Regions from separate parts of the Neptunicella sp. genome, predicted to be linked through region 1. Evidence: predicted binding sites of a transcription regulator. Region 1 holds the regulator's gene; each other region holds the start of a gene.
What was found. Region 1 encodes FliA, which starts transcription of late flagellar genes. Its sites were predicted from a motif close to CTAAAGNTNNNNNNNNNNNNGCCGATA; they were not measured.
Positions count from the first base shown of each region.

Region 1 (5,953 bases):
GCCAGCTATTAACCACTAACGCCTACCAGCTATTAGGCCATGAAGAAGTACAGCAGTTACTGGACTTGCTGGCTAAAAACAATCCTAAGCTGGTCGAAGGGCTGGTGCCAGAAGTATTGCCTCTTAGTACCGTGGTTAAAGTATTACAAACACTGCTTTATGAAGGTATTTCCATTCGTGATTTACGCACTATTGTCCAAACCTTGTCCGAATATGGACCTAAAACACAGGATCCGGATGTATTGGTGTCAGCGGTGCGTATTGCCTTGAAACGCTTAATTGTTCAGGAAATCACTAATGGCGCAGCTGAAGTACCAGTCATCACCTTGGCACCAGAGCTGGAACAGATGTTGCATAAGTCTCTTCAGGCGGGTGGCGAAGATGGTGCAGGTATTGAGCCCGGCTTGGCAGAGAAATTACAGCAGTCATTAAGTGAAGCGGTTCAACAGCAGGAATTAGCAGGGGAGCCTTCGGTATTGCTGACCTCAGGAATGTTAAGGCCAGTACTGTCAAGATTTACCAAGAATGCTATTTCAGGACTACATGTTCTGTCGTATCAGGAAATTCCGGATGACAAACAAATTAAAATTGTCAGTGCTATAGGTCAATAGGGGATCGAAAGTGAAAATCAGACGTTTTTTTGGTAAAGATATGCGTGACGCATTAAACCAGGTAAAAGAAGAGCTAGGTAGCGATGCCGTTATTATGTCAAACAAAAAACTGGCTGATGGGGTCGAAATAGTCGCAGCTTACGATAAAGAGCCAGTTAAAAAATCGGTTATTGGTACGACTGCTGCACGTTCTGCGTCTCCCCAACAGGACAATAAACCTAAATCTTCCCCCAGTTTAAGTGAAATCATTGGTGATTCTGGTCCTGATAGTTTAAAAGCGTTGTTAGAAAAACAGGCTAAATCAGCACAAGAGTCATCACCAGTTTCGTCATCGAAAGATGAAAGTAACACCTCACAAACCAGTTCAATTGCTAGTCATCATGATATGGGCGAGATCAAGGCAGAGCTAGCTTCGTTGCGCAATGTACTGCAATTTCAGGTCAATGGTTTGTTAAAGCAGCAACAGCGTAATGCGCACCCTATGCAATCCTATTTGACGGACAGTTTAGAAGGAATGGGAATTTCTCCTGAGCTGGCACGCCAGGTGGTCTCTTTTACCCCTGCGGACTGCAGTGAACGGGAAGCGTGGGTATTTTTACTGAAATTATTGGCTAATCGCCTCAAAACCAATCAGAATGATATCTTGACTCAAGCTGGTGTAGTGGCATTAATGGGCCCCACGGGTACCGGTAAAACGACTACTATTGCTAAGCTGGCAGCTCGTTATGCACAACAACACGGCAGTGATAAAGTGGCGTTGATTACCACTGATGGTTACCGAATTGCGGCTTATGAGCAGCTTGCGACCTATGGAAAAATCATTGGTTGCCCGGTAAAAAAAGCCATTAATGCAGAACAACTTGACGAAGTTTTATACCAATTTCGCAATAGACAGTTAATATTATTGGATACAGCCGGATTTGGGCAAAGAGATATCAGGTTAATCAAACAGTTAGATACCTTTAAGCAAACTTCCTGTGCTACTATTAAAAGCTATTTAGTATTGCAGGCCAACGCGCAAAGGCAGGTTATGCAACAAACAATTAAGTTGTATGATGATATTTCTTTGCAAGGATGTATTTTCACAAAATTAGATGAGTGTTACAGTCTGGGTGAAATGGTCAGTGTAGCGATAGAGAATAATCTGCCGATCAGCTACTTGACGGATGGGCAGAAAGTACCGGAAGATATTCGTAACGCAGAGGTAAAATATATGATTTCAACTGCGGCACGTATGTATAAAAAATATGGATTAACCCCTATGACCTCTCGTCATGTTGAACAAGCGTCAGTAGCCGTATGATAGAGGATCAAGCGAGTAGCTTAAGAAGTATGCAGCAATCCAGTTTGATTAAAGTAATTGCCGTAACAGGCGGTAAAGGAGGTGTAGGTAAAACCAACATCACCTTGAATACTGCTATTGCGATGGCCAAAATGGGCAAACGAGTCATGGTACTGGATGCCGACCTTGGTTTGGCTAATGTGGATGTCATGCTGGGGCTACGAGTTGAAAAAAACCTTTCTCATGTCTTATCCGGTGAATGTTTGCTCGAAGAGGTGTTAGTGGAAGGTCCGCATGGACTTAAAATCGCGCCAGCGACGTCGGGTAGTCAGTCGATGACCGAATTAACCCATATAGAACATGCCGGTCTTATTCGCGCATTTAGCGAAATTCAACAAGATATTGATGTGTTAATTGTCGATACTGCGGCGGGCATCTCTGATATGGTGTTGAGCTTTTCCAGAGCGGCACAAGATGTCATGGTGGTGGTTTGCGATGAACCAACGTCACTGACCGATGCTTACGCGTTAATTAAAATTTTAAATCGCGATCATGGCGTATTCCGCTTTAAAATTGTGGCTAACATGGTGCGTAATTTACGTGAAGGGCAGGAATTATTTGCCAAACTTTCCAAAGTCACCGGCCGTTTTTTAGATGTGGCACTGGAACTTGTCGCGACAGTCCCTCACGATGAAAATATTCGTAAAGCGGTGCGTAAGCAAAAGGCGATAGTTGATGCTTATCCTTCTTCACCGGCAGCGATCGCCATTAATAATTTAGCTAAACAAGCCTTAAATTGGCCTATTCCACGACAGCCAGGTGGTCATTTGGAGTTTTTCCTTGAACAACTGGTACGTCAACAAAACGTTCAATCAATGCAGGGCGAGGCGTGAATAGTAAAGCAACAGCCTATCAACAACATGATGATAAAACCAAACTGGTAGAGCAGCATGCTTCACTGGTAAAACGTATTGCACATCATTTGATGGTTCGGTTACCCGCGAGTGTATTAGTGGATGATCTGATTCAGGCTGGCATGATTGGTTTATTGGAAGCGGCCAAAAACTTTGATGGTAGCAAAGGCGCGAGTTTTGAAACCTATGCAGGTATTCGAATTCGTGGTTCAATGCTGGATGATATTCGCAAAGGTGACTGGACTCCCCGCTCAGTACATAAAAATAACCGTGCTATTTCAGAAGCGATTGCCCAAGTTGAAAAAGACACAGGGCGAGACGCCAGAGATTTAGAAGTAGCGGAGTATTTACAAGTGAGTATTGATGAATATCATCAAATGCTTAACGAAGTAAATGCGGGACGAATCATTGGTATAGAAGATTTAGGTGTTACTGAAGATGTTATTTCTAACGATAGAAATAACAGTATTGATGAACCTTTTGATGATGTTTTGCAAGGATCGTTTCAGAAGTCACTGGCACATGCTATTACCACTTTGCCAGAAAGAGAGGCGATAGTATTATCTCTTTACTATGATGAAGAGTTGAATCTGCGCGAAATCGGTGAAGTACTGGAGGTCAGTGAATCACGAGTGAGTCAAATTCATAGTCAGGCAATGCTGCGGTTGAAAAACCGAATGAAATCATGGCGAACAGCTTAATAATTTATAAATAATAATGGCAAGTTGATACCTCAACGGAGGCGGTTTTGAATAAAAATATGAAAATTCTGGTTGTTGATGACTTTTCAACAATGAGACGTATCATCAAAAATTTGTTAAAGGATCTTGGGTTTACCAGTGTGCAGGAAGCGGATGATGGAAGTACCGCCTTGCCGATGCTGCAACAAGGAGACTTTGATTTTGTGGTGACGGACTGGAATATGCCCGGAATGCAGGGAATTGATTTGCTAAGAGCGATCCGTTCCGATGACAATCTTAAGCATTTACCGGTACTGATGGTAACCGCAGAAGCGAAGAAAGAACAAATCGTTGCCGCTGCGCAAGCCGGTGTTAACGGTTATGTTGTGAAACCTTTCACTGCAGCGACGCTAAAAGAGAAACTCGATAAAATATTTGAACGTCTGGGTTAACCGGTGGCTTATCCTGCCAATTTAGGAGAAGCTGAATGGCTAATTTACAAAAAACGTCAATCTCGTTAGACGATGCGAGAAAACTGGTCAGCTTGTTAGAAGCCGGAGATCAGGACGGAGCAAATCAATTACTTGAAACTGTCAGTATTAATGGTTCAGTAGAGTTATTTTCTGAAGTCGGTAAATTGACCCGACAGCTACATGATTCACTTAATAATTTTCAACTTGAATCACGTATTGCCGATCTGGCCAATGAAGATATTCCAGATGCGCAATCGCGCTTAAACTACGTCATCGAAACGACTGAACAGGCAGCCAATCGCACCATGGATGCAGTGGATACCTGTATGCCAATTGCCGAACAAATCAACTCTGGTATTAAAAATATTATGCCCGAGTGGAAAAAATTGATGACCCGTCAGCTAGAATTAAATGAGTTTAAAACGCTGTGTTATGACTTGGACGGTTTCTTGGAACAGTCGTTGGCGGAATCAGATAAACTAAGTAATTTGTTGACTGAAGTCCTTATGGCACAGGGGTATCAGGATATTACCGGGCAAGTGATCCGCCGTGTAATGGAGCTGGTTAAAGAAGTCGAAGATAGTTTGGTACATATGCTAACCATGTTCAGTATGCCAGAAGCTATTGATACTTCAGCGAAAAAGGATAAAGAGTTAGCAAAAGATTCCGATAAGATGAAAGCGGAAGGGCCCATCATCGATGCTGAGAGTCGAGACGATGTTGTTTCAGGACAAGATGATGTGGATGACCTACTATCTAGCTTAGGCTTTTAAGAGGAATGATTCATGGGATTTGAAGTTGACGAGGAAATCCTCGAGGATTTTTTGGTTGAGGCGGGAGAAATTCTGGAACAGTTGCAAGAGCAGCTTGTTGAGTTGGAAAATGATCCTGATAATGCCGATTTGCTCAACGCTATTTTCCGTGGATTCCATACCGTTAAAGGTGGCGCTGGATTTTTGTCGTTAACGCCTTTAGTGGAAGCTTGTCATGGCGCTGAAAATGTCTTCGACATCATGCGTACCGGTAAGCGCAAGGTCAATGCCGAATTAATGGATGTTATTCTGCAGGCCTTGGATAGCATTAATGACATGTTTGCTAAAGTGCAAGCGCGTCAAGAACTTGACCCTGCCGCGCCTGAACTTATTGAAGCATTACATCGACTGAGTAAACCTGAGTCCGAAGATCAGTTTACGCCTGCGGTCACCGCTCCTCCCGTTGTGGAATCTCCTCCGGTGGTGGAAGAAGAGAGTGTAAGCGAAAGTGAAAGTTCTTCAGGTGATATTGACGAAATTACCGAAGATGAATTTGAAAAATTATTAGACGAATTGCACGGTACCAGCAAGCCTCCTGCTAGTTCCGCTCCTGAAACCACACCCAGTGCTGGAAGTGATGGGGATATTACCGATGATGAATTCGAGTCTTTGCTCGATGAATTACATGGTAAAGGGCAGTTTGCCGTGGATAGTCCCGCTGCACCTTCTGCGCCGGTGCCAAGTTCTTCCCAATCAACAGCGAGTGGTAGTTCAGATACCGACGAGATCAGTGATGATGAGTTTGAATCATTACTCGATGAATTACACGGCAGTGGTAAAGGTCCCGGTGCGGTGGCTCCTCCCAGTGCCGACAAAACAAGTCAGGTAGAACCACCTCCTAAACCCGTTGAACCACCTGCTGCTAAAGCTGAACCCCCTGCAGCGGCTAAAGCATCTCCATCACCCGCAGCGGTTTCTTCTGCAGCCAAAAAGGATGATAAAAAAGCTGCCCCCGCAGCTGCAGCTGAAACCACTGTACGGGTCGATACTAAACGCCTTGATCAGATTATGAATATGGTAGGCGAATTAGTATTAGTGCGTAATCGGTTGTTGAGTCTTGGCATCAATGTGAACGATGAAGCGATGACCAAAGCGATAGCTAATCTCGATGTGGTAACGGGAGATTTGCAGGGCGCGGTGATGAAAACTCGCATGCAGCCAATCAAAAAGGTATTTGGTCG
Region 1 is NZ_JBLWWF010000017.1:42,787-48,739, forward strand. Features, by position in the region: gene flhA (flagellar biosynthesis protein FlhA) at 1-611, shown strand, start outside; gene flhF (flagellar biosynthesis protein FlhF) at 622-1,914, shown strand; gene ACTD55_RS13975 (MinD/ParA family protein) at 1,911-2,786, shown strand; gene ACTD55_RS13980 (RNA polymerase sigma factor FliA) at 2,783-3,508, shown strand; gene cheY (chemotaxis response regulator CheY) at 3,556-3,939, shown strand; gene ACTD55_RS13990 (protein phosphatase CheZ) at 3,975-4,733, shown strand; gene ACTD55_RS13995 (chemotaxis protein CheA) at 4,746-5,953, shown strand, end outside.

Region 2 (5,953 bases), on a different contig from region 1:
TGCTGCGATCCATCACTGTGCTTTCAGCTTTAGTCTGACCTGCTTGTAATTTAACGGTAAAATCATCTACCTGATAATCAACTGTCAGATGGTAACGATTCTGTTCAGTCTCGGTGCCACTGCGATCATTGGAGTCACGGCGTACCATTTCCCCCCAGGTTCCAGCGCTACTATAGTAGCCATTGCCATCCCAAACTTCTCCACCGCCGCGCACCAGAGAGGTTCCATCAATAGGATAGTTCGCGGATAAAACAATATCACGCTCCGGATCCATTACTAAGCGTGGATCAATTCCCGGCACGTCGTTACTATATAAAAGCTGCACCATTCTATGCGGCTGCGCATATAAATTATCGCTTTTATTGTCACGATCGGTTTTATTCTGGTTAAGTTCAAGATTGATACTTAATGCATCCGTCGGAGCCCATTGCAGATTAACCGTGGTGTCCAGGCGGCTTTCATCAGTTTGAAATGCGGGCGCATATACCATATCTCCGATTGTTCTCGCCGGCGTTTGACCTAAGCCTCCCGCTCTTCGGTCACCCCAGAATAATCCCCAAACCGGGTCGATATAAGTGGGATCAATCACTTCATCAGGTTGTCCCCAATAATGAGTACTATTATTCCATACGCCGGAATCGGTCGGGTCATTGACGTTTGAATAAGGACCATTACCCGCTACCGCTTCCAGATCGCCGTAGGTATAACCGTTTAATGCCATATGCCTGGTAATAATCAAGTTATGATTATTCATATCTCTTAATTTGATATCACTGCTTAAGCATGCTTCAGTTGGGCAATTAATGGCATCAGTTTGCGCAAATCCGGTACTAACAGCACTTGTACCTCCGGCTATTCCGTCAGATTCAAAGCCGGTACGAAACGCATTACGCTGTTGATGACTGACACTGATTGAAGCACCGAACTTTTTGTCTTCAGATACAAAGTTATAAGCGGTTGAAATTTGCGGAGAGGATTTTTCTGACGCATCGTTGTATTCCCCCTCAACATTTAAATAGCCGTAACCATCTTCCTGCTCCAATGGCTTTTTGGTATGCAAAATGACGGTACCGCCTATGCCACCCGCATCGATGTCCGCACGCGCAGATTTAAGTACCTCGATTTTAGATACACTTTCAGCGGGAATATTTGAAAAATCAAATGCATTACTTTCCGATTGTCCAGGAAGATAGGAAGCAGACTTGGCCGATTGTCCGTTAACCAAGGTATTGGTTAGGTCTGGCGAGGTACCGCGAATTGAAATTTTGGCTCCCTCACCAAACTGACGTTCAATTTGTACACCGGGGATACGCTGTAGTGCCTCTGCCATATTTTTATCAGGGTTTTTAGCAATGTCTTCGGTATTGATGGAGTCAACAATAGAGTCTGAGAAACGTTTATTGTTTAAGTTCTCGCGAAGTGAAGAGCGAATACCGGAGATTTGAATAATTTCAAGGTTTTCCTTCTTACTGTCTTCTGCCGCTTTATCTGCTTGTTCAGCAGAAAATGCAGGCATAACCATACTGGCGCTTATCAACATAGCTGTATTAACGGCTATAGCAGTTTTAGACAATTGGATAGCTTTCATACCATTTCCTTTAGATGTCGTTATTATTTTAATGGCCCATTCTCTACAAACCTTCGTAGCAGTCTCAAAGAGCCGCAAAGTGCTGTTTTTAGATGGTTATTTGTAAAGTACGTAACAGACCCTATTAGTTGTTCTTCACCCACTAAGATTTTCGTTTCTGATTTCACTTTATAGCTTTCTTTCGGGCTATTTTTGAAAACGGAATCTATAGGTCGGGCTTAATTAAACAAATTTCACTCAAAATATCAAGAATAATATATTGATATTGTATATTTTTTAATAAAATAATTTATTATATTTAGCGATCATTCAAGTAACATACTTGCTGCCTAATGTGGACGGAAAGGCTATTTAATTAGGGCTTTAAGCCTTTTGATTGGTATTATTCCGATTACCATAATGCGAATGCTAGGTGGCAACTCAGAAATCACGAGATAAAACTGAATATAATATATAGATGGAATATAAATGTGATGAATAATTATACATTTATCACACCATTAATGCCGAAGACTGCAATACGATATGCGTAACGCCAATGGGCATATTGAGATTGAAAAAAGTGGGTATTTGCCCGTTATGCAAAAAGCGTAAATCGTTAGTAACGATATCTAGCGCAAAACGGGACCGTATTAGCTGGCGAAAAAGGAATGGCGTTGCGGCGCAATTTTTTTGTTTAGACCATTAAACTCATTCAGGATTAAAAACATATCCGGCAAAAAATTAGGGTCTATCCATGCGAATGACCACCCGGCGGTTTTTAGCGCGGGATAACTCGGTTTCATTGCTGGCAATGTGACGACGCTCACCATGACCGGTTATCTCAATACGTGTTGCATCCACGCCATTATCAGTAAAAAAAGTTTTGATAGTTTCAGCCCGTTTGACTGAAATGCGATTATTCACCCCCGGTTGACCATAACTATCGGTGTAGGCGTCTAGCAGTACCAATTCCATATTGGTATCTTCATGTAAATATTGGCTTATCATTTCCAATTTGTGTTTTGACTGTTTGGTTAGATCGGTACTACCAAATTTATAATTCAATACGGTATAAGCAATATCATCAAAACTAAATGGCAATAGATTAGACACACACTGCACAAATTGCTTATACACCGGCATAAAGTTACTGGCATTCAAGCCCACCGCCACCTTGTCATAATCGTTATACCAGTCCTGATAATAGATGGTTGGCCAATAGCCTTTTTCCAACTCCGACAACATGGTCCATGCGGCTTTTTTGGGTAAGTCACCATCATACTGTTTTCTGACGGTCATTTGTGCGATGGGACGTTGCATAGCCCCAGGCATCCAGCGTGGTGGCACCGAATAGACACCCGCGATTGAATAAGTATCGGGTAAACTCATCATATCCAGCTCAAATTCCATATTTAGCTGTTTACCCGCCATACTGGTAAATAACGCATTTCCATAACCAGAAATAGGATGCTTTAAGGTACATTGAAGCCGATTCGGACTATCTAATTGCCAATCTGATGTTTCCACACTGGCATTATAATGACGCACACCAGCCTGAACCAGCATGGGGAAACATGCCAAAAATAAGATTATTTTTTTCATAACATACTCGCCTGAACTCTCAGTTTGTTATCGACCTTATAAAAAAAATATTTAATAAAGAGGCTGTTTATCTTTGATCTTCACTGTGATTAAGCAGTCAACATTTCTCAATTAAACCGTAAGCCGCGTCATTGAGTCATTCCAACAAGTCTGCTGAGCCACTTTATTTAAATAGCGAGAGATTGTTTCAGACTCCCCGCCTATTTTAACCAAAAGAATTGCGCTATTTTTTGTCTTATGGTTTTGCCTTATCACTACATTATCAAACCCTTAAACAGTAACATAATTTGTGAATTGTCCAGCATGAACAAATTAAATAAAGGTCGCCAATAGTCGTGAATAGAAAAGATAAACCAGCAGTTGAATTTAGATTAATTGGTTTAGCGAAACTGGGCATGCAATAATTGCGCTCCCATTTTCAATTATTATTATTCATGTCTGATACAAAAATGCATCTTAATCAACGTTTTCGCGGTTATTTTCCAGTCGTTATCGATGTAGAAACAGCCGGCTTTAATCCGCATACCGATGCGTTATTGGAAATCGCGGCTGTGACTTTAAAAATGGATCAAGAGGGTTTTTTGCAACCTGATATGACATTACATTTTCATGTTGAGCCTTTTGAGGGGGCCAATCTAGAAAAAGCCGCGCTGGATTTTAACGGTATCGATCCCTATTGCGCGTTGCGCGGAGCAATAGATGAAAAATCCGTGATGACATCTATTTGCAAAGAAATACGTAAAGCGCAAAAACAGGCCGACTGTCAGCGATCAGTTATCGTGGCGCATAATGCGGCCTTTGATCAGGGCTTTTTTAATGCGGCAATCGAGCGCAGCGGTATCAAGCGTAGTCCTTTTCATCCCTTTGTTTCTTTTGATACCACGACTCTGTCTGGGCTGGCTTTAGGTCAAACCGTATTAATAAAGGCTTGTGAGGCCGCAGGAATCGAATTTGACCAGAAAGAAGCACATTCAGCATTGTATGATACGCAAAAAACCGCCGATTTATTTTGTTATATTGTCAATAAATGGCAACAACTTGGCGGTTGGCCTGTCGATATTAACTAAGTTTTCGATTATCTTAACTACAATACCAAGTGCATGATTTAAATAATAAAGTTAATCTATCTAAAATCACAACTGTAGGTACCTTTAATGAAAATTGAACATATTCTGGTTATCTCGGATCAACAAGATAAAGAGCAAAAAGCTCTGGTACGCGCTAAGAAGATGGTTGAGCGCCATGGCGCCAAACTGCATATTGTTGCCTTCAGTTATGAGCATTTACAAGGCCTGTCAGCCAGTCTCACTCAAGCTCAAATGCTTGAAGCTCAGACTAAAATCATTACCACTCATCAACAGTGGTTGACCAAGCAGATTGCGAAACAGGAACTCGATCAATACTGTACTTGTGAAGTTATTTGGGAAAAGGATATTGCAGACTGGGTCAAGAAGCACTGCAAAACAGTTAACTATGATTTGATTATTAAAACTGGACACCGGACTGAAGGCCCCTTCTACACACCCACAGATTGGCATTTATTGCGTAATGGTAGTGTGCCGGTATTGTTAGTGGCAGAAAAAAAGTGGCGCAAAAAACAGGCTATTATGGTTGCGCTCGATATGGCCACCCGTTCCAGAACGAAACAAGCGTTGAATAAAAAGTTAGCTGAAGCTGGGTTGGCCATGGCCAATAATACCGATATGCCACTGCATTTTTGTTTTAGTGTGCCCGTGTCTCCAATTTTGAAAGATATTGGTTTTATCAATAGTGATGATGCAGTAAACAAAGCCAAGCAAAAGTATATCCCGAAAATTCAGGCGTTATTAACAGAACATCCAATACCGCTGAAAAATATTCACATCAAAGCTGGTGAAGCAGATAAAGTCATTCCAAGTATGGCATCCGAGATAGGCGCGGCCTTAGTTGTAATAGGTACGGTAGGACGTAAAGGATTAAAAGCCAAGTTATTGGGCAATACCGCAGAAGACGTATTAAGTTTACTTAAAACCAACGTGATGGTTCTACAACCCTGAATTTGGAAGGTGTCGTTTATCGCAATAAAAAAGCCGCATTATTAATGCGGCTTTTTTAATTAAACAACTATATTAAAGTTTATCGCTGTTCTCAGACAAGTAAGCAGCCACACCATCTGGGCTGGCATTCATGCCTTTATCACCTTCTTGCCAACCTGCTGGGCATACTTCACCATGTTCTTCATGGAAAGCCAATGCGTCAACCATGCGGATCATTTCATCAACGTTACGACCTAGTGGTAAATCATTAACCACTTGATGACGTACCACACCGTTTGCATCAATTAAGAAAGAACCACGGAATGCCACACCTGCATCTGGATGTTCAACGTCATAGGCTTGGCAAATTTCATGCTTGGTATCAGCAACCAAAGTGTATTTAACCTGACCAATACCACCGTCGTTGATAGCTGTATTACGCCATGCATTATGTGAGAACTGAGAATCGATAGACACACCGATCACTTCAACACCGCGCTTTTGGAATTCTGCATAACGCTTATCGAATGCGATTAACTCTGAAGGACAAACAAAGGTAAAGTCCAGTGGATAGAAGAAAACAACTGCTGGCTTACCTTTAATTGCTTCACTTAAGGTAAAGCTGTCAACAATTTCACCACTACCTAGTACCGCTGCTGCTGTAAAATCAGGGGCCGGACGACCAACCAATACGCTCATATTATGTTCCTCAGATTAGAATTTATCAGATTTACGAAGACAAACCTTTTGTAATCGTAAGCTCACA
Region 2 is NZ_JBLWWF010000006.1:116,124-122,076, forward strand. Features, by position in the region: gene ACTD55_RS06600 (TonB-dependent receptor) at 1-1,588, opposite strand, end outside; gene ACTD55_RS06605 (flagellar protein MotY) at 2,312-3,172, opposite strand; gene rnt (ribonuclease T) at 3,607-4,239, shown strand; gene ACTD55_RS06615 (universal stress protein) at 4,327-5,208, shown strand; gene ACTD55_RS06620 (peroxiredoxin) at 5,281-5,886, opposite strand.
Region 2: ACTD55_RS06605 (flagellar protein MotY) is a predicted target of FliA. The motif match lies at 3,201-3,227, and genes of this name have one in related genera.

Region 3 (5,953 bases), on a different contig from region 1:
CTTTTACCGGATTCCAAATCCATTACCACACAGTCGTCACGTCCTTCGACTTTCTTGTAACATTCTTCATGACGAATAACCGTGCCGTTATTCCACAAGTGATAACTTAATGCATCGGATATTTCCGCATCCAAAAAGGATAATAATCGGTCACGCATATTAACCAAATCTACTTTGGTGCCTAAACCACGGAAAATAGACGCATATTCGGTGCCGATAACGCCAGCCCCATAAATAATAATGGTCTTGGGATCATGATCCAGTGACAGGATGCTGTCGCTGTTATAAATACGCGGATGAGTAAAGTCTATATCTGCCGGAGTGTATGGTCTTGAGCCTGTGGCAATGACAACTTGATGGGTTGTAATGGTATCCACAGAGCCATCCACACGTTTAATCTGCAGGTGATTTTGATCAATAAAAGAGGCTTCCCCATGTAACACGCTTACCCCGTTACGCTGATAAAACCCGCTTCGCAATTTAGTTTGCTTACGAATAACCGCGCTGGCATCGCCGAGCATTTGTTGAAAAGTTAAATGACGAGTCTTGTTACCATCGTTAAACAGCGGATTATTATTATATTCAGTCAAACGACTGACGGATTGGCGCAATGCTTTTGATGGGATTGTTCCCCAGTGCGTACACCCGCCACCCACCATCTCGTAGCGTTCAATAACGGCAACGTTTTTACCCGCCTTGGCGAGCTGCATTGCAACTCCTTCTCCACCCGGACCAGTGCCGATGACGACGGCATCGTATTGATACTTTTCCGAAGGCGAATTGGATTGTTTAGAGGTGGTTTTTTTGGCGCTCACAATGTACTCCAAAGTCTTTTAAAATCATCAACTTGTTTAAATCAATCTGGCTAGTTTAGCAGGGAATTAGAATGGAAAGAATAAAGCCCGTGAAAACGGGCTTATTATTTTTTGTTTGAATGATTTTTGTGGGAAGTACGATTTATGCAAATTGCATTGAATTCAGCTTGCTCCATTTTTGTTTTTGTAACTGGAGATGCATCTTCAGCTCTTGATATTTAAAGTCTAGCTCTAATTTTTCGTAACCACGGATTAGCTTTTTACGCTTAATTTCCATTAAACGTTTTTTGGTTGAGTAATATTCACTCATTTTATGCAGCAAAATATCATATTCATGCTGAAAACGTCTCAACAGTTCTTCAGCATCCGGTAAATGGGCAATGCGTTGCTGCGAGTGTTGTAGTTGCATGGTAATTCGCGCTTTGGCGATACGTTCTTCCGGGCAACGACGCAGATTATTGGTGAGGCCGACCAGGGACAAACTAAAAATCAACCATTTGGTTGGATCGAAATGCCACCAACGTACGCCATTTCGATAATCATACTCAAAAATATGATGGAAATTGTGGTAGCCCTCCCCGTAAGTAATTAAGGCTAAAAAACCGTTATCACGAGCCGTGTTGGTATCGGTATAAGTTTGCTTTCCCCAAATGTGGGCTAATGAATTGATAAAAAAGGTAACGTGGTGTGATACTACTAAACGTAAAACTCCCGCAAGCAACAACATGCCCCAGATGTCATTGTTTAGCCAGCCTAAAAATAATGGAATGCCAAAATTCGTTATTATTGCTAAGGCCAGATAATGTTTGTGTTGCCACATAACAATAGGATCTTTCTGTAAGTCACGACAATTATTGTAGTCACTATATCGGCTTGCCTGATATTCACGCAGCATCCAGCCAATATGGGAATACCAGAAGCCTCTTTTGGCGGAATAGGGATCCCTATCATTATCATCGACATGTTTATGATGAATACGATGGTCAGATGCCCAGTGTAAAATACTGTTTTGCAGCGCAAACGCACCTCCGATTGCCCAAATAAAACGGATAATCGGATGGGCATCGTAAGTTTTATGTGACCATAAGCGATGGTAACCGGCGGTAATGGAAATACCAGCGTAGCCGGTTAATAGGATAAAGCTGCCAATTTCCACCCAATCAAATCCATTGGTAACGGCTTCCCATGGAACCAAAGTTACAGAAATAAGAGCCGTTAAGGTAAATAGAATGACGTTGGTTTTGACTAGAGGAGGTTTATTCATTAAATATAATTTATTTGAGCTTACAAGTGTGCGCTAATCTACCCTGAATAGGTTAATCAAAGCAAGTAATTTGGTGGTTTAACGGTTAAAAAATAGCGAGAATAGTGGTTGTTGCTGGTTGAGTTAGCTTGTCCTGTGACAACGTGCTATAACGCGCCAACTGGGACATTTATGTTGAAAAGAGCAGAAATAGAATGAGTCGAAAGGAACAAAAACTTCGTACCAGACATACCATTATTGATGCTGCATTTAGTTTGCTGTGTGATGAACGCAGTTTATCGAGTATTAGTTTGCGCGAAGTGGCTCGTGAAGCGGGAATTGCGCCCACTTCATTTTATCGACACTTTAAAGATCTTGATGATTTAGGCCTAACTTTGGTGGATGAAGCTGGATTGGCGTTGCGGCAATTAATGCGACAGGCTCGTTTGCGCATCGCATCTGGTGGAGATGTTATTCGAGTGTCAGTGGAAACCTTTATGGAATTTGTTGCTGCCAACAGTAACGTTTTTCGATTGTTGTTGCGTGAACGTTCTGGAACTTCTACTGCTTTTAGAGAAGCGGTCTCTCGCGAAATACAGCATTTTATCGCTGAACTAAGTGATTATGTTGGCCGGCATACCCGTTTACCGGTTGAACTGGCTAACTTACAAGCTGAAGCAATGGTTAGAATTGTGTTCAGTGCTGGCGCCGAGGCGATTGAAATGCCAGCGGAATATCAAAAACAGTTGGCTGAACGCTTGATTATCCAGTTACGCTTCATTGCTATTGGGGCGGCTGCCAAAAGCAGTCGTTAGATCTTTTCCAACCACACACCACATTCTGCATGATGGGTGTAAGGGAATTGATCAAACATAGCAAAGCGTTTTATCTCGTGTGACTGACAAAGGCTACTGAGGTTGTCTTTTAATGTCTCGGGATTACATGAAATATACAAAATATTCTGATATTGACTGACTAATTTAATGGTTTCATCGTCTAAGCCTGAGCGTGGCGGGTCAACTAAAATGGTATTGCAGTCGAAACTATCCAGATCAACGTCTTGCAAGCGAGTGAATATGCGAGTTTTATTCATCGCCTCAGTAAACTCTTCACTGGACATGCGCAAAATAGTGACATTGTCTATTTGATTAATATCAATATTAAATTGTGCCGCTGCAACAGAAGGTTTGGATATTTCAGTGGCCAATACCTTTCTAAAATTTTGTGCCAGGGGCAAAGTAAAGTTGCCTGCGCCACAGTACAACTCCAACAAATCTCCTTGGCACTGTGCGGTGCAATCGAGTGCCCACTCAATCATATGACAATTCACCACGGCATTAGGTTGAGTAAAGCTATTCTCGATTTGTTTAAATTGATAGGGACGTTGATTAATGTTCAAGGACTCAATCACATAATCCTGATCCAGAACGATTTTTTGTTTTTTAGCCCGACCAATAAGATGGATATCGTATTTTTGTCGTAACACAGCCAATATCTGTTGAATGCTCGACTGCCATTGCTCACACAACGGTTTATGATAAATCAGGGTGACGACTATTTGTTGGCTGAGTGAACTAAGATAATCAATCTGAAATAATTTACCTCTGGCCATATCATTGTGCTTTAGCAAGACAAGCAAATCTTGCATCACAGCATTAATTAACTCTGATCCTGGAGGATAGTGATCGACTCGGTATTTTTGCTTGGATTGCTGATCAAACATAATGTGATATAAATCATCACCGTCGTGCCAAACGCGAAACTCGGCGCGTTGCCGATAGTTGAGAACAGGAGAGCTGAATATTTCTAGGGCTGGTGTTTGTAATGCGGCAAAGTGTTGTTGAATGTATTCCGCCTTCTCTGCAAGTAGTTCCGGATAGTGCTCAGATATAATGTCAGTTGGCCGCAAAGCTTTTCTCCTGATGAGGCGTTAAAAGGCGCGGATTGTACGGTTTTATACTTCACCCGCCAAGTATTGATAGCATAGAACGTTGCAGGCCGTAAAATTTGTGCATAAAAAGTCTAAATAATAATCAATAAAGGCCGATATACTGGGTTGAGGATAGTGAGGTATCTTTTATGAATATTGGTGACTTAAAGGCGTTCTTGGGTAACAAGACGCATATGTCGGGGCGCGCGTCGCACTCTAACGATGCTGTGCCATTCGACAATAACAAACAAGCGGTTGGTAAACAGGGGAATCATGTTTCACTGACTAATAGTGCAATGTTTTCAATTAGCTCTCAGACCTTTATTGGTGCTCGGGTTTATAACCATTCGCTCAATCAGAATTTGGTCATCCATGATCAAAAGGCCAATCTCCCGTCGCCTAAGAATGAGCAGGAGAAAGGTCTGTTCGATTTTGAAGAGGTGGCGAAAAACGTGCTGAGCTTTGTTGGTGGAGCATTAAAAAACGCTAAATCTAAAGGAATGAGCGACGAAGCGTTAAATAGCATGTTTGAACAGGCTCGTTCTGGCGTATTAAAAGGCGTGAATATGGCCAAGAAAGATCTTGGCGATATGATGAATAATGAAATCACTGACGGCATTAGCAAAAGTCAGGATCTTATTGAGCAAGGGATCAAGTCACTTGAACAACAAATTTTCGGAAAGCAACCCGACAATCAAGTTGGCTCGAATACTGACAAGCTAGCTATTAACCAACAAGTTAATTACACCGAGCAGCAATCTGGCCAGTTAACAATCCGGACTCGTGATGGTGATGAAGTGTCGATTAGTTTTGAAGATGCGCGTCAATTTTCTTTAAATCAACAAATCCTGCTTGAAACTCAACAAAAGCAAAAAGAGCAACAGCAAGATGCAGATAAGCAAGCGAACCGTTCAAATAATGAAGATAAGCAGAATATCAGGACGGCTGCAGATGCAGTAGCAACCGCCCCTTCTGCGTCTGATCAAGTTGCACGTCCGGCAGGTGACACCTCAACGACGCCGGATCCTGATAACGCTCCGGTAGATATTGATAATAGCGCCACTCAGGCTACTGAATCTCAAGACAACCCGGATGGTGCACAATCGCCTGAACAGACACAGAGTCAAGTCACTAGTGAAACTAACTATCAACATTATGAGTCGAATAAATTGTCCTACTCTGTCAAAGGGGAACTGGATGATGAAGAACTTAAAGCGATTGGTGAGTTAGTTGGTGATGCAGGTAAATTAGCCGATGAGTTTTTCTATGGTGATATTGATAAGGCATTTAACCAGGCACTTGATTTGGGCTACGATGATCAGGAACTGACCGGTTTTGCTTTACAACTCACTAGTTTTAAACAAACCGAAGTCATTAAAACTTATGGAGCAGTATCACATTACAATGATCAAAATGAAGGTAATGTTCAAGATAGTGTTAAGGCAGCGAAACCGGTAGCTGATTATTTGGAACATATGCTCGATGTTGTCGATAAAGCTCAGGCTAGACTTCAAGACGGTAACTCATTTGATGGGTTGATCAATGGGATTATTAATAATATGCCTGAAGTTCATACTCCCGATTTAATTGAGGCGATAAATCGTTTTAAAGGATTTAATCAGCGCTTAATGGATAATCTTCCCCAGCGACAATCCTGATAATAAAAAGCCTGCGAGATGCAGGCTTTTTTAGTTTGAGGCTAAAAGTGGATTATTCGTCGTCGTTCTTTTCTTTTGCCATCCGTACTTTCAATGTACGTTCTTGAAATTCAGAATCATTTAACGAATTAATCGCTTTCTTAGCCGATTTAGCCGCTATCTCAACGAAACCATATCCTTTGCGTTTACCGGTGCGGCGATCTTTCATTAGACGAACCGAATTCACATGACCATATTGAGAAAACAGTTCCATGATTGCGGCTTCATTTGCACGATAGGGCAAATTACCTACATAAAGAGTTTGCAA
Region 3 is NZ_JBLWWF010000013.1:491-6,443, reverse strand. Features, by position in the region: gene sthA (Si-specific NAD(P)(+) transhydrogenase) at 1-815, opposite strand, end outside; gene ACTD55_RS11450 (acyl-CoA desaturase) at 958-2,079, opposite strand; gene fabR (HTH-type transcriptional repressor FabR) at 2,274-2,873, shown strand; gene trmA (tRNA (uridine(54)-C5)-methyltransferase TrmA) at 2,870-3,967, opposite strand; gene ACTD55_RS11435 (DUF5610 domain-containing protein) at 4,138-5,646, shown strand; gene ACTD55_RS11430 (RNA recognition motif domain-containing protein) at 5,699-5,953, opposite strand, start outside.
Region 3: ACTD55_RS11435 (DUF5610 domain-containing protein) is a predicted target of FliA. The motif match lies at 4,081-4,107, and genes of this name have one in related genera.

Region 4 (5,953 bases), on a different contig from region 1:
TTAAAAAATAGTTAATTATTTCTCTAAAGTAAAATTCATTACCTAACGATAAGTTGAGCAAAGGCACTGAGCAAAATAATAAAACCAATAGCCAGTTCTTTAAATATTCGGTTCATACAAAAAAAGCAATAGAACTGAATACCGCACAAACATAAAAACAAAAATAACAGTTTGGCGGATTATAAATTTTAAGTTAGGAGAGAAAAAATGAGCTTGTACGTCAACACTAATGTGTCGTCGTTGAATGCTCGACGTCAGCTGTTTACTTCAAGTAATAATCTGAATGTCGCATTCGAACGTTTATCATCAGGTTTCAGGATCAACAGTGCCAAAGATGATGCTGCTGGTTTACAAATATCGGATCGTATGACATCCCAAATATTGGGTCTTGATCAGGCGGTGCGTAATGCAAATGATGGTATTTCATTGGCTCAGACTGCCGAAGGCGCGATGCAGGAAATTACTACTGCACTACAGCGTATTCGCGTACTGGCTATTCAGTCCCAAAACGGGATTAACGCCTCATCAGATCGATTGGCACTACAAAAAGAAGTGTCAGCGTTGAAACAAGAAATTAGTCGGATCGCTACAACCACTCAGTTTGGAAGCGTGAATATTCTTGATGGCGTGTATTCGGCCGCATTCCTGGTAGGAGCCAACGCGGGACAATCTATTAGTGTGAATATCTCCAGACCAGGAGGTTTCGGTGCTGAAGGGCTGTTCAATGGTGTTAATTTATCGGTCGCGACGACCGATGGTGCCTCTGCGGCATTAACCTCAGTGATTCAGGCTATTTCCACTATTGATGGGGTTCGCGCCGATCTTGGTGCCATTCAGAATCGTTTTCAATCCACTATTCGTAATTTAAGCAGTATTTCCGAGAATATGTCGGCGGCAAGATCGCGTATACGTGACACTGATTTTGCCGAAGAAACGGCAGAATTGACCCGCTGGCAAATTATTCAGCAGGCCAGTATTACCGTACTGGGTCAGGCTAACCAAAGACCGCAGGCTGCATTGCAACTATTGCAGGGGTAAATGAAAAGAGAAGGGCTGGTTATTAACTAGTTATTGATTGCACATTGTGGGGACAAGCAGCAATCACATTAATAAACACTAGAGATTTTTTATCAGCAAAGGAGCTGTAAGGGACAAGTGCGTCTAAAAATCAGGATGTTGGGGCTTTTTTATGCCTGACATCAGGTCGGTAAGTACGACTGTAAATGGATTGGTTATTGGTCGTCGATGTGCAAAGAGGAACGAGTTAAACACTAACCGTAGTAGGATTTTCAGGTTATCAGGAAAAACAGGATTAACAGTGTAAGTAATTGAATTATATGGGGTAAGAAGGTCGCATTGCGAGATTGTGGGGACAAGCAGCAAGCGACCTGACAGTAGAGATTTTTTATCAGGAAAGGATCTGCAAAGGAACGCCGCGTTTAAAAAACAAAAGTGTTGAGGCTTTGTTTTTTAGCGCCGACTGACAGGAAAGACGCCAGGAGGTAGTGAGGTTTGAGGTATTAGGCCATCAATCCTGACAGTCGACATGAGCCGAAGCTCACTTTAAGCATAAGCTTTTGCAGGTGGTAACCTGACAAAAACACAAGTCAGAAAACTGACTGGCAGCATAAACAAAGCACATTATGTGCCAATTTTTAACTTTTATAGAAAACCACGAGTAACGGCGGCGAAATAATAAAAATAATAGCCATAGTCGTTATCAGGTTAGGAGAAATAAAATGAGTTTATATGTCAATACAAACGTGTCTTCACTCAATGCTAGAAGACAATTATTCAATTCGAGTAATGCGCTAAGCACCTCATTTGAACGTTTATCGTCAGGTTTTCGTATTAATGGCGCTAAGGATGATGCGGCAGGTTTGCAAATATCCGATCGGATGACGTCGCAAATTATGGGGCTGGATCAAGCTGTACGTAATGCAAACGATGGTATTTCCCTGGCGCAAACGGCTGAAGGTGCAATGTCTGAAATCACTACAGCATTGCAGCGGATACGAGTACTGGCCATTCAGTCACAAAACGGGATTAACTCGTCGGCAGACCGCTTGGCACTGCAAAAAGAAGTCTCAGCCCTGAAGCAGGAAATCAGTCGGATTGCGACCACCACCCAGTTCGGTGGCGTGAATATACTCGATGGTGTTTATTCGGCTGCGTTTCTTGTTGGAGCTAATGCCGGACAGAAAATTAGTGTGAATATCTCACGAATGGGAGGTTTTGGAGCATCTGGGTTGTTCAATGGGGTTGCCGTATCGGTGGCAAATGTCGATGATGCGTCAGCTGCCATGACTATTGTCAGTAACGCATTGTCGGCAATTGACGCTAAACGGGCTGATTTAGGTGCTATTCAGAACCGCTTTCAATCCACCATTCGTAATTTGAGTAATATATCGGAGAATATGTCGGGCGCTCGTTCTCGAATTCGCGATACCGATTTTGCTCAGGAAACGGCTGAGTTGACACGCTGGCAAATTATTCAGCAAGCCAGTACAACCGTGTTAAGTCAGGCAAATCAACGTCCACAATCTGCATTGTCATTACTGCAAGGCTAATTGGGATAAAAATAGAGAGAGTAGGAACTGAGAGGCCACTCTGAAGAAAACGCCGACTAACAGGACTGAGAGTGTAGAAGTGGTTGAGAGGCCAGTATGCAATCCCAAACCCTGCCAGTCGGACAGAAACCTTATTTGCTCGATCTCCTAACTTGAGCAAGTTGGTCGGGTCATTTGACCCGGCCTTTTTTATCTAGGCGCTCAAATTATTGACACCAGAAGCGTCGGGAGTAAATAAAGCATACGTCGTGCCAATATTTTCAAATGCTCGATAATTTTATAAAAACTAAGTTAAATCAATTATTTGCATTTATTTTTCTTTATGGCGTTTATTGATCATCCGTCATGATTTTTGTCTTCCCTTAGCAAGTTATCCTAATGCGGCAAGCCATTGCCGCAATAATTCGTTTATCAATGCAGCATTCGGATTGGCTGACTCACTTTGATTTTACCTATACTCACAACAGTTTTTAAAGCAAAAAAGAAAAGGGTAAAACAATGATTTCTATATCTGAACTGGGTGATATAAGTGACTTTATTGCAGCTATTGGTGTTATTAGCTCAATTGTTTATTTGGCCAAACAAATCCGTGAATCGCAGAAAAGTTCGGAGCGGGAAGTGGCATTTCAAATGCTGCGCAGTTACGCAACCACAGAACTGATGAACGTTATGCACAAAGTATTTGAAATGCCATCCGGATTAAATAAACAACAGATTGAGAAGTATTTCGACGCGGAGTTGGGCGTGTTATTTGCGTATATGGGGACATGGGAGAGTATCGGTATTATGGTGCACAAGCAGCAACTCCAGTTGGGATTGGCGGCAGATTTTTTTAGTTATCCGATCCTTCATTCATGGAAAAAGCTCGAAGCCTATGTTGAAGGCCAACGCAAAGAAGTGGGTCGCGACACTCCGTGGGAATGGTTTCAATGGTTAAATGATCAGATCATCCGGCATGAAGCAAAAAATAAAGTGGTTCCTGCACATATCGAGTTTAAAAACTGGCAACCCAAACTGAAAAAGTAGAACGTGGTCGATGTGATTAATAGATTGACATCGAAGTGGGCTAATGAAGATGTCCGAGCCCGCGTAAGGTTAATCAATTAGCATTTGTCGCCAATGATGTTGTGTACTGGTGGTTAGATCCACCCGGTAGTGAGACAGACGTTTCATTTCCATTGTTTGGCCGCGATTAAAATACATAAAATTGACCAATGCCGGTTTGAGTGCCGCTATAAATTCCTCGATTTTATCGGTTTCAATATGTAGATGAATAATATTGAGCACACCAGTTTTTCGGTCTATTTTGGCATCCATTCTCCCTGCGAATTGATCCCCGAATAATAAGGGCAAACAAAAGTAACCATACTGGCGTTTGGGGGCCGGAACATAACATTCAATCTGATAGTCAAAACCAAACAGTTCACGAGTACGTTGTCGTTGAATAAGCAGATTATCAAAGGGAGATAAAATGTGGACTTTGGTATGGCGCAGTTTTTTATTCAATAAGTCGGTAACACAGGGCAGGGCATAATATTGTTGCTGATTGACCTCAACCAATAACAATTCACCATCATGCAGCATGGCTTTACATTGCTGTTGAATGGGCTTTAACAAACCTTTACGCAAATAACTGATATTAAAGGGCTTAGCTAATCCATTAGCCTGCAAATGGCGGATAATCAGATGGCGATAAAATTCTTCATTGGTGGGTAGGCGAGTATCAACATTGGCAGGTAGAACTCGCTCGGTCAAATCATAGACTTTCTGGAAACCCAGTCGTTTGCTTACCATGAGTTGACCTTCCATAAACAACTGTTCCAGCGCTTTTTTGGCCGGTTTCCAGTCCCACCAGCCGGTATTCAGGGTTTTACGTTGCTCAAAGTCTTTGGCTTGCAATGGGCCTTCTGTACGGATGCGCTGCAATATGTTTTTGACCAGCTTGTGATCTTTGTCAAACCAGTGTTTTTCCCCGCGGGCGATAGCCTGTTTGCGCGGAAGGCTAAAACGATAATCATCCATGGGTAAAAAGGCTGCCGCATGTGACCAGTATTCAAAAACATGCTTAGATGCGAGCAGCTGATCAATATGTGCTAACTGATAGTTTGGCAAACGACTCCATAAGCAATGATGATGGGCTCGCTGGATGACGGAGATTGAATCAATTTGAATATAACCTAATTGCTGAATGACGTTGAGCGTGGTTGCAGCATTTTGCTGTTTAGGTTGCGCAGCTGCCAGTCCCTGGCTGATGAGCTGGATTTTACGCGCCTGAATTGAGGAAAGACTAATAGGGGAAGACAAGGATACTGTTTTTTCACTATAGAGTTCAGGTTAAGGTACGTCACTATAATGGCATTCTGATTGCCGAGTAAAGTCTGTTATCATAGGTGATTCAATGAAAACAAAGAATGTTGTTAAATGTTTATTAGGTTGGCTGGCGGGACTATTAATTCTCTGTCAAGCGCATGCCTATGAAGTTGACGATAGCTATACCGTCGCCTCGGCATTTGCAAAATATCATAAAAAATACCCGCACATTAGTATCGCTGATATGCAATTAAATGACGATATTGGCATCCAGTTGGATCGAGTCTATGCCACTATTAATGGGCGCGAGTTACATCTGGATTTATTCGTCCCCCAAAATGCTCAACCTAAAGCTACCGTTATATTGATCCATGGTGGTGGTTGGCGCTCCGGTAATAAGTCGCACCTTTTTCCATTGGCAGCGGCGTTGGCCAAGCGAGACTATCTCGCTATTACGGTTGAGTATCGATTATCCATTGAAGCACTTTATCCTGCTGGACTTGAGGATGTAAATCGCGCCATATTATGGTTAAAAAAACATGCTAAAGATTATCAAATAGATAGCCGCAAGGTGGCCTTGCTGGGTGGTTCATCAGGTGGGCACATGGCAGCGTTATTGGCTAATACATCCCATCTGCAATGGTTTAAACCGCAAACAATAAATGGGGACACTGATGTACAGGCGGTAATTGATCTGGATGGTATTATGGATATCACCTCTGAGTTGGGGTTGAAATATGAAGACAAAAATGGTCAAACAGATAGTGCTTTGGCGTTATGGCTTGGTGGAAATTACGCCAGTCAGACTGAGCGTTGGAAGCAAGCATCACCGGTTGAATATATTAGTGCTAACTCTCCTCCAATGTTATTTATCGGTAGTGGGCAGACTCGTTTTGCTGAGGGCAGAAAAAAGGCTTTTGCCCAGTTGGATAAATGGCAGATTTATCATCAATCCTATGATTTCGACAATTCGCCTCATAGCTTTTGGTTATTTCATCCCTGGTTTAATCAAGTTGTTGAAAAAGTAGATAGTTTTTTGTCAAAGCAGTTTAGGTATTCAGACCTGGTTGAAT
Region 4 is NZ_JBLWWF010000006.1:63,738-69,690, reverse strand. Features, by position in the region: gene ACTD55_RS06355 (flagellin) at 208-1,038, shown strand; gene ACTD55_RS06350 (flagellin) at 1,740-2,570, shown strand; gene ACTD55_RS06345 (DUF4760 domain-containing protein) at 3,069-3,596, shown strand; gene ACTD55_RS06340 (winged helix-turn-helix domain-containing protein) at 3,666-4,874, opposite strand; gene ACTD55_RS06335 (alpha/beta hydrolase fold domain-containing protein) at 4,969-5,953, shown strand, end outside.
Region 4: ACTD55_RS06345 (DUF4760 domain-containing protein) is a predicted target of FliA. The motif match lies at 2,801-2,827, and genes of this name have one in related genera.